DNA from 2 places in the Virgibacillus dakarensis genome. Region 2 is predicted to be linked to the other one. Evidence: riboswitches for the same ligand, from Rfam matches in the RefSeq annotation. Region 2 holds a riboswitch; the other holds the start of a gene.
What was found. Region 2 has a riboswitch for thiamine pyrophosphate ahead of CZ382_RS10365 (lipoate--protein ligase family protein). Riboswitches for the same ligand answer to the same signal wherever they lie in the genome.
Positions count from the first base shown of each region.

Region 1: linked by a shared signal. The riboswitch ahead of thiW (energy coupling factor transporter S component ThiW) and the one ahead of CZ382_RS10365 (lipoate--protein ligase family protein) in region 2 are both predicted to bind thiamine pyrophosphate.

Region 1 covers NZ_LT732554.1:261,994-267,338, reverse strand. The annotation lists gene thiD (bifunctional hydroxymethylpyrimidine kinase/phosphomethylpyrimidine kinase) at 1-391, opposite strand, end outside; gene tenA (thiaminase II) at 388-1,077, opposite strand; TPP riboswitch at 1,143-1,247, opposite strand; gene thiW (energy coupling factor transporter S component ThiW) at 1,253-1,741, opposite strand; TPP riboswitch at 1,826-1,941, opposite strand; gene CZ382_RS10840 (peptide MFS transporter) at 2,024-3,511, opposite strand; gene CZ382_RS10835 (MarR family winged helix-turn-helix transcriptional regulator) at 3,815-4,255, shown strand; gene CZ382_RS10830 (DHA2 family efflux MFS transporter permease subunit) at 4,285-5,345, shown strand, end outside.
Region 2 covers NZ_LT732554.1:158,975-164,319, reverse strand. The annotation lists gene CZ382_RS10375 (heavy metal translocating P-type ATPase) at 1-55, shown strand, start outside; gene lipA (lipoyl synthase) at 310-1,269, opposite strand; gene CZ382_RS10365 (lipoate--protein ligase family protein) at 1,271-2,101, opposite strand; TPP riboswitch at 2,220-2,324, opposite strand; gene CZ382_RS10360 (AraC family transcriptional regulator) at 2,485-3,408, shown strand; gene CZ382_RS10355 (ABC transporter ATP-binding protein) at 3,620-4,396, shown strand; gene CZ382_RS10350 (YusW family protein) at 4,445-4,972, opposite strand; gene trpA (tryptophan synthase subunit alpha) at 5,082-5,345, opposite strand, start outside.

The DNA.
Region 1 (5,345 bases), 100 kb from region 2:
GCAGAAGCTGTTCACGTAAAAAGTTTCTGGCTTCTTCAGCAATTAACGAATCACCGCTTGTCGCGACCATTACCGGATCCATGATATATGGCACGTTTAAGGGTGTGATTTTTTGAACGATGACTTCCATCATGTCAATATTGGCTATCATCCCTGTCTTATACGCTTGAAAGGGTATATCAGAAATAACAGAATCCAGCTGTTTTTCTATCATGTTAATCGGGATATGATGAACGTCTTGGACACCGGTTGTGTTCTGAGCTACAACCGATGTAATGATAGACATTCCATAACACGTAAATTCCTGAAACGTTTTTAAATCAGCCTGGATGCCAGCACCGCCACTTGGATCCGTCCCAGCAATGGTTAAGGCGCATGGTATTTGGTTCATCGGCTTCCCACCAGCTTTGCATCAGGCCATTCTTCACGGGTGTAAGCCATTTCCCAAAAAGACCATTCCAGTTGACAGCTTTTACGGAAAGCTTCCTTCATACGTGTTTGTTCCGTTATAGAGGCTTCCATGGCTAGTTCATCCAAACGATTACGCATTGTCGTCGTAATTTTTTCCACACTTTCGTCCGCATAGAAACGAATCCACTTATAAAAGGGATGATTATCTGCTGGTTTGTACGTTTTCATCAATTCCTTCCCGATTTCCAAATAAGTCCAAGGGCAAGGAAGCAGTGCACAAATTATTTCTGCCAGCGTACCCGTCTGTGCATGATACATCATATGTTTAACGTAATGATCAGCAGTAGGTGGCAAGGCATATCCTTGAAGTTCATCATAGTTAACCCCGATTGATTCGCAAAAGTTGTGGTGTGGATGGACTTCACTGTGCAAAACAAATTGAATTTGGTCGTTAAAAAAGGCCATATCCCTCCGATCATTGGATTTGGAAATTGCCATTCCGTATATTTTTATAAATGCATTAAGGTATTCAAAGTCTGCTTTAATGTAATGTTCCAATGCTTCTTTTGGGACATTTCCTTTACCGATTCCCTGTACAAACGGATGGGTAAATATTGCTTGAAAAATATCACTGTTTTCGTCCCTGAGATCTTGAGAAAAAGTCATGATTATGCCTCCCTGGATTTTAGGAAGCTACTAGAGGCTAGAAAGGAAGAATCATAGAAAGGTATTTACGTCCTCGACTACTTCCCTCCGCTGGTATTAACCAGATCAGGTTCCAAGGGACTAAGAATCATTTTCTTTTCTCAGCCATATAGGCGCCCCTAGCAGTTCCGATATATTAAATATTTTGTAATAAACTACGTTGTTTCAATCGTATCACTATTAGCCAACCGATTAATGCTCCTGCTCCACTGCTGGCAAGAAATGATGGGAAGAAAAATAATGCTCCAACTGAATTTCCCATTAAAAGGTTAGCCAACGGTACAGCGAATAAAGAGCCTAAAACTCCGGTTCCAATGAATTCGCCAAGTGCAGCATATATTTTTTTGCCAAAGCTTTTGTACAGATATCCTGCCAAAAAAGCGCCAATCATTCCGCCGGGAAATGCAAGGATTGTGCCAAACCCAAGCAAATTACGGAGTAGCCCAATCATAAAGGCAATTATAACGGCAGGAGCTGGACCAAGCATCACTGCTGCCATGACGTTGACCGTATGTTGTACAGGGTAGGCTTTTGCAATACCTGCAGGAAACCATAGGATTTGTGCCCCAATCGTTCCTATGGCTACAAATACAGCCATCGTCGTTAATAAACGTGTCCGATTCATTTATTTCCTCCTTTCCGTTATAATATGAAAAAGCTAGGTCCATGGATAAAGGACCTAGCTTTTTAAAGGGAAAAGTTTATGTGTGATGATCACAGACTACTTCCCTCCGCTGGTATTAACCAGATCAGGTCCATAAGAGTCGGAAAGCTAATCCGGCTTCCCTCTCAGCTCACGGTTTCTGAGCACCCCTAGTAGTGGAATTACTATGAAACTTGCTTGTTATCGTAATCATAACAAAAGAATCTCAGTCTGTCACCTACTAATTTTAAAAAATATTGTTGTTTAATCAATACCTCGCATGAATTGATGAATTTTTTTCGATGACAAAAATAGAAGTAAACCAAGTAAAATAGAAATGCCACCGATTACCCCAAAATACAAAATTTCTGTATCAAACGAATATAATTTTACGACTTGCGCATTAATTGCTTGTGCCGATGCATTAGACAGGAACCATAGACCCATCGTTTGTGCTGAAAAGGCAGCAGGTGCAAGCTTTGTTGTTGCGGATAATCCGACAGGTGATAAACATAGTTCACCTAAAACAACCAGGAAGAAGCTAAGCACGAGCCATAATGGATTAACGAGTGTATCTGTGCCGTTAACAATCGCAGGGATAATCATAACAATAAAGGAAAGCCCTGCAAAAAATAAGCCAACTGAGAATTTTTTCGGTGTTGATGGTTGTTTGTTCCCCAGTTTAACCCAAAGCCATGCAAATACAGGTGCCAGTAAAACGATAAATAGTGGATTCAATGACTGGAACCAGGATGATTGAATTTCAATACCTGCGAAGTGCAGCAATGTCCGCTGATCTGCATATCGCGCTAAAATAATCGAGCCTTGTTCCTGAATCGCCCAGAACATCATGGCTGCCACAAACATTGGTATATAAGCCAGGAGACGTGAGCGTTCCACTTCGGTTGTTCGTGGACTCCGGTACATCACGATAAAATAAACGGCAGGAATGATAATTCCAAGAATACTAACAATCATGGTAAATCCATTTATTGTTAAGATCCCGGTTGGAATTGTGATAGCCCCCAATATAATTACGATAATAGCACCAATGCCGAAGCGGCCGAATACCTTTTTACGTTCTGCTGCCGTAAGTGGATTTGGAACGTTTGAACCAGCTGGTCCCAAATATTTGCCCTTGGTAAAAATGAAAACGACGAGACCGATAAACATTCCAATGGCCGCCAAGCTAAATCCAAGATGGAAGTTATATTCCTGTCCGACGGTTCCGACAATTAATGGAGCCAGTAATCCACCTAAGTTAATCCCCATATAAAAAATACTGAAACCAGAATCACGACGGTAGTCTTCCTTGCTGTATAAATCACCGACAATATTGGATACATTCGGTTTCAATAAGCCTGTACCAATAACAATCAAGCCCATCGAAACGAACAATCCTGTTAAACTTCCAGGAAAGGAAAGAACAATATGACCGAACATGATTAAAACGCCGCCATAAAAGGTTGTCCGAGCGCTTCCTAATAACCGGTCAGCAATCCAGCCGCCAATAATCCCAGACATGTATACAAGTGATCCGTAAACCGCCATAATCGAAGCGGCAGTTCCCTGATCAATCCCGAGACCGCCTTTTGACAGTTCGTAGTACATATAAAATAATAGAATGGCACGCATCCCATAGTAAGAAAAACGTTCCCAAAATTCCGTGAAGAATAGCGTAGATAATCCCTTTGGATGTCCAAAGAAACCCTTCTGCGGAATGTCTTGAATATTTTGATTATTTGATGACATGTTGTAGCCTCCTTGTATGACATGATCATTATACTATGCATTTATAAATTTGAAAAGTTATTTATTAGTTTAAATGGAGAAAATAAGTTGAATAGTCAGTAATACATTTTCGTAAGGTGAACCTTCATTCAGTAGGGGAGGAAGGGAAACCCTACTGAATGAAGGTTCATTTTATTTTTAGATGAATGCCCAAAAAGGTATTGACAGGTATATGGTATGCGCGTATAATTTGTTTCTGTTATGAAAATGTTTAGTAGTAAGATACTTATCAATTAACTAACCCGTTGCAAGGGGTGGAGTCGCATGATTGAAGAAGATTTCCTTGAGCTGGAAGATATCTTTAGAAAGATCATAAGAAAATTGCCTGGTCAGTGGAAGAAACATACAAAATTGGGATTTTCACGATCTGAAGTACTCGTGCTTTACAAATTACATCGTGATGGACAGCAGCGCGCATCAGAATTGGCCAGGGTTCTTTCTATTACAACAGGTGGATTGACAGGTATTACCGATAAACTTGTTGATGGAGGATACATTGAAAGAAACCGGACTGATCAGGATCGCAGGGTTGTCTATTTAACGATAACGGAAAACGGGCAAGAAATATTAAGAAATTTGTATGTTACCCGAAAAGCATTTATGGAAAGGCTTTTTGCGGGTATTTCCAAAGAGGAATTGGCGATGTTCAAGACCACGGCTACTAAACTTTTAGCCAATTTTGAGAATAACGACATGAAAGAGTGAACTTGTAGAATAGGAGATGAAATGAAAGAATGACAGATTCAACAACCGTAACGAATGTGAAAAAGGGGCCAATTTTGGCTGTTATTATTTTAGGAGCCTTTGTGTCGCTCCTGAATCAAACGTTGATGAATGTTGCCCTGCCTTCTATTATGGAAGATTTGGAAATAGGTGAAAGTACAGCTCAATGGATAACAACCGGTTTTATGCTAGTTAACGGTGTACTCATCCCGATAACTGCTTTTTTAATGGAGAAATTTTCAACAAGGCAATTGTTTATTACCGCGATAAGCCTGTTTGCAGTCGGTACGTTAATCTGTGGAGTCGCACCGGGATTTACGATTTTAATGACGGGAAGGGTTATCCAGGCAATAGGTGCCGGGATTATCATGCCGCTTCTGACTACAGTCGTTTTGGCGCTTTTCCCTGTTGAAAAACGCGGTGGTGCCATGGGTATAATTGGTATTGCGATAATTTTCGCCCCTGCTGTAGGACCAACATTATCAGGGTTTGTTGTACAAAACTATTCGTGGAGAGTATTATTTTACATTATTTTCCCGATAGCTGTGTTAACGATTATTCTGGCAGTGATTTTTTTGAAGAATGTTACAAAGCAAACGTTTCCGGATATTGACATTTTGGCTATTGTTTTATCAACACTCGGTTTTGGCGGTATTTTATATGGCTTTAGTATTGCAGGAACGAAAGGTTGGGGAAGTGCTGAGGTTATTACAGGACTGATTGTTGGCTTTGTTGGGCTTTTGTTGTTCGTTTGGCGGGAATTACGCGTCGACACACCGATGCTGGACTTCAGGGTGTTTAAAAGCGGGATATTCTCATTGACGACTGTTATTAACATTATGCTAACGGTAGCAATGTTTGCCCCAATGTTGCTTATTCCGATTTATTTGCAGAACATCCTGGATATTACCCCGATGAATTCAGGCTTAATGCTGATGCCTGGGGCAATCGTGATGGGGATTATGTCACCAATTACGGGAAAAATATTTGATAAAATCGGTGCACGTCCTTTGGCGATTTTCGGGTTGGCGATCACGGTTGTAACGACTTATTTGTTTACAGACTTAACAGA
Region 2 (5,345 bases):
GAAAAGGAATAAGAAACGGATCTGGCCTATTAACGGAAAATTAGCTAAGGCATAAATGTAGTGGCTGTCATGTTATCGAAGTACCTTTTGCATGACAGCCTCCACTATATATGAGCGCACAATCTATTAAGGCAGCGCAACGTAGAATCGATCGAGTGCCGTTCAAAATCGATGGGTACAATCCAACATCGATTGAGTGCCGTTCAGAATTGACCGGGCGCAAGCCAGAGTCGATCGAGTGCCGTTAAAAAACGATCGAGCACAAGCCAAATTCCATCAAGTGAAGCTCAAATCAATCGAGTACAATACTTATTTTTGAAACATCTCTACTTGAAAATCCACTTTTTTATTTTCTTGCTTCTCATAGCCTTTCATATAATCAATTCTGCGTTGGGCGGATGCTTGCGATACTTGTTCATCTGCATGATAGGACGAGCGGACAAGTGGGCCTGACTCACAGTGACGGAAGCCTTTCTCCAAAGCAATTTCCTTTAGCTCGGCAAACTCATCCGGGTGGTAATAGCGCTCTACCTTCAAGTGTTTTTTCGTTGGCTGTAAGTATTGCCCGATTGTCATAATGTCCACATCGTGTGCCAAGAGATCATCCATAGCCTGAATAATTTCTTCTTTTTCTTCTCCAAGCCCCACCATAATACTTGATTTCGTTGGTGTGTTTGGGGCAATCTCTTTAACACGCTGCAGCAATTGCAGGGAACGATCATACATCGCCCGTGCGCGGACACGCTTCGTTAATCGGCGTACGGTTTCAATGTTATGGTTAAAAATATCCGGCTTACTATCCATTAATGTATGAAGGCTATCATAATCACCCTTCATATCGGATGGAAGGATTTCAATGGTACAGCCAGGGTTCTCCCGGCGAATGGCTCGAACCGTTTCAGCAAATACGGCTGCCCCACCATCATTCAAATCATCCCGCGCTACTGCTGTAACTACCACATGCTTTAATCCCATAATAGCCACGGATTCAGCGACCCGTGCAGGTTCCCCCCAATCAAGCTCATTAGGTAACCCGGTTTTTACTGCACAAAAGCGGCAGCCGCGTGTACACGTATCCCCTAAAATCATAAATGTTGCCGTTTTACGCTCACTCCAGCATTCGTGGATATTCGGGCAGCGGGCTTCTTCGCAAACGGTGTTTAACTTTTTATCGCGCATTAACTTTTTAAGGCCTCGATAGGATTGGTTTGTATTGATTTTTGTTTTCAGCCATTCCGGTTTTCGTATGTATTCTTCTTGTTTAGCCATTTTACACGCTCCTTAATTGATGTTTGAAGTTCCATTCGTTTGTGTTGTATTTCTTCTCAGCAAGCTGGTATACTTCATCCCATTGCTCATTGGTTAATGCAAATGGAAATAGTTCTATGTCTACTCCTGTTTCAAATCCTGTTTTAAACGCGTCTTTCATGGTGTCAATTGAAATAGGTACATTAGACTCTTGACTGATCGTTGTTGCTTTCTTATCAAATGCCCTTCTGTTTCTTTCCCGTAGTTCTTCGCTCGGAAAACGGAACAGATCGAAAAGCATGATTTTATCAATCGATCGTGGTATCGACCCGTGCTGCAGCAGTACTCCTTTTTGACGAGTTTGTGCATTTCCAGATATTTTCTTTCCATTCACCATTAATTCATATAATGCAGGTTTTTCAAAGCATACGGCAGAACGGCTCTTGTTTGATTTCGTTGTTTCCGCATAATTTACTGTAATCCCGAGCTTTTCATACCCTGCAAAAATCCCCTTCGATAGTATGTAATAAGCTTCTCCAACTGAAGCCGGGATATAGGGCTTATCTTCCGCAATAATGATGCTGTAAGTTAGCTCATCATCATGCAAAACAGCGCTTCCTCCAGTCAACCGTCGAACGAGTGGAACCTGATAACGATCTAATGCTGGTAAATCAATTGCTTTATCAACATTCTGAAAATAGCCAACGGACAGGCTTGGTGCAGACCATTGATAGAAACGTAAAATTGGAGGTGTTTTCCCCTCACTATGCCAATGAAGCAACAACTCATCCAACGCCATATTCACTATGGCATCGTGTATCCCAGTATCGATAAATCCCCATTCATCACGCACATGTATCGCCTCCTCGTTTTGTTATGTTATGTCCTGAAATACGTGGAAGGGTGATAAAAAAACAAAAACCGCTCCCCAGTGGAATGCAGCTTTGGTTGTATGTACAATTAGTTCCATGTTACATACAGCTACACTTCCCCACGCTGGTATTACCTAGATCGGGTGCAAAGGGTCAGAACGAAAATGTTCTTCTCAGCTCTTGAAAGCTCCCCTAGTGAATTTGTTGATATTTTTTAAACTATTTATATGGTAAAGGGATTCATACAGATTGTAAAGCAAATTGGAAATTTTAGCTGTTTGGATTACCTTCTTACGGTATAATAAAAGTTAACGATTCCAGGATTAACAACCTTTGATCAAAGACATGTCTTTAAAAAGCACAGATGAACAGGAAAGAAGAATTGTCACCTGATAAAGTTGCATTAAGAAAGGAGAGAACGATTATGGAAGGGTTGCAGCGAATGATTGCCAGCATTGATTACATTGAGAAAAATTTAGACGCTGACCTCCCTATTGAACATGTGGCAATGGTTGCATGTATGTCTAGATTTCATTTTCAGCGAATGTTTCATATGTTGACGGGTGTAACCGTTGCTGATTATATCAGACGCCGAAGATTAACCTTGGCTGCTCAGGAATTAACGCATTCGAAAAGCAAAGTAATTGAGATTGCGTATAAGTATGGCTACGAGACTCCGGAGTCATTTTCCAAGGCGTTTCGTAAACTGCATGGTTTAAGTCCATCAGCCGCACGCCGTTACAATCAATCGTTGAAGGCATTCCCTCGTCTCTCTTTTCAAATTCAATTAAAGGGTGATGAAGAAATGAATTACAGAATTGTTGAGAAGGAAGCGTTTCGGGTTGTTGGAAAAGGAATACGTACGGCAACAATTGATGGTCAAAACCATCGTGATATTCCAGCTTTTTGGGATGAATCGAACAGGAACGGATTTACGGAGAAGCTCGTAAACGATTGTGGTTCAATGGGATTACTTGGTGTATGTATGGAATTTGATAAACAGCAAGAAGAATTAACTTATTTTATTTGTGCTGAACGGAGTAATCAAGCGGTTCCTTCCGATTGGGAGGAAAAGGAGATTCCGGCATCAACGTGGGCGGTTTTCCAGGCGATCGGTCCGGTGCCGCATGCGATTGAAAAGATATGGGATCGTATTTTTTCCGAATGGTTTCCCTCAACCGGGTATGAGCATGTTGATGCACCGGAAATAGAAGCTTACCCGCCAAATGGCGATGTAACGGCTGAGGATCATTGTTGTGAAATTTGGATTCCAATTGTGAAGAAGTGATGTTTATTAATAGCAGACACTCAAACGAAAGTCTGAATGTCTGCTATATATCGCAGTTTTATCTCAGCCAATAATGAATCTGATAATTGTCTTCTCAAATCCATGCAATAATTCGAATAATTTGTTTTTCTCCCAAACCAAATGTAGTATATAAGAAATTCATCATATGCTAGATTAGAAGAATGGGCGGCTAGAGAGGGGAAGGACAGCATTGGACAAAATAGTAGATATACAGAATATTTCATGGAAAAGGCACGGGGAAACGATTATATCGGATATCAGTTGGGGGGTCTCAAGAGGGGAACACTGGGCAATTCTTGGACTGAATGGTTCTGGAAAAACGACATTATTAAATATGATAAACGGCTACATTTGGCCGACGACGGGAAAGGTTAGTGTATTGGGGAAACCGTTTGGACAAACTGATATTCGGGAATTACGGAAATCAATTGGCTGGGTCAGTTCCTCCCTTCAAGAAAGAATGAAGGGGCTAGAGACCGTCGAAGATATAATCGTTAGCGGGAAATTTGCTTCCATCGGGTTGTACGAAAATCCAACAGAAGCTGATGTTGTAAAAGCCTGCAAGCTTATGGAGCAGCTTCAATGCAGTCATTTGCTAGGAAGAACCTATCAAACCTGTTCGCAGGGGGAGAAGCAAAAGATTCTTATCGCACGTGGTTTAATGGGATCACCAGAGTTATTGATATTAGATGAGCCGACGAACGGTCTTGATTTTATTTCCCGTGAGGAGCTAATGTCTTCCGTTAATCAATTAGCTGTACAGGAGAATGCACCAACGATCCTGTTTGTAACCCATCATATAGAAGAAATATTACCTGTTTTCACGCACACCCTATTATTAAAGCAGGGAACAGTTTATGCGAAAGGGAAAAGGGAAGAAATGTTAACCGGCGGACATTTATCACGTTTTTTTGATTTGCCTGTCCAAATTGACTGGAGTAACGATCGGGCGTGGATGACGCTTTAATTGCGGAATCAAAAGCAAAAAAGGTCTCCGTCAAGGAAGACCTTTTTACTACTTTCTGTCCTCAAATTCAAGTTTCGTATTATCTTTAAAGGTAATTTCGACTTCGAATTTGGTGTAATCATCTGGCAGGTCAAACGCTTTTAAGACCTGACTAATTGCATCGTCTTTTTTCGTGTCTTGAGTAATGGAAAGTTTTTTGACTTTTGGATATAGGTCATTAAAGGCCTCTTCACCCTTTTCATAAACATCATTCACCGAATCCTCTATTTTTGCATCAATGAACTCAGAGTTGTGCTCCCGTTCAATTTCTGCCTCATATTCTTGATTCTTGCCATAGCCAACTTCCAATTCGATATCAGTATAATCCAGTTGCCCCATTTTTTCGGACATATCTGTGTTGCTATCGTTGTTATTCATCGTATTATCTGGTTGTTTCGGATTACTATTTTGGGCTTGATTGTTGGAAGCGGCATTGTCGTTATCAGAGGCCCCGCCATTATCATTTTGCTGGCTGGCGCATGCAGCTAATAATAATGCAATTGATAGTGTAAAAATAATCTGAATGAAGCGTTTCAATCCTAACTCCTCCAATGTATCATTGTTATTACTATTTTGCCTATTTCCAGGTAATTTAAACGTTGCTTCTAAAAATATAATAGGCGGGGGAAATGTTTCACTTTTTTCTTTAGCGTGTACCGGAACTACTTATACTCGTATTATAGATACTTTCCCGGATTAACCGTTTAACCTCATCGATCTTATCTTGATATAACAATTCCACGATTTTACTTCCAACAATAACCCCATCACAAGCTGATCCCAATTCCCTTCCCTGTTCCGGGTTTGACACGCCAAATCCCGCCAAAACAGGAACATCGGTTATTTCTTTCAGATCCCGTAAATAGTTTATTACATTCGCCTGATGAGCGGCTCTTGCTCCGGTCGTACC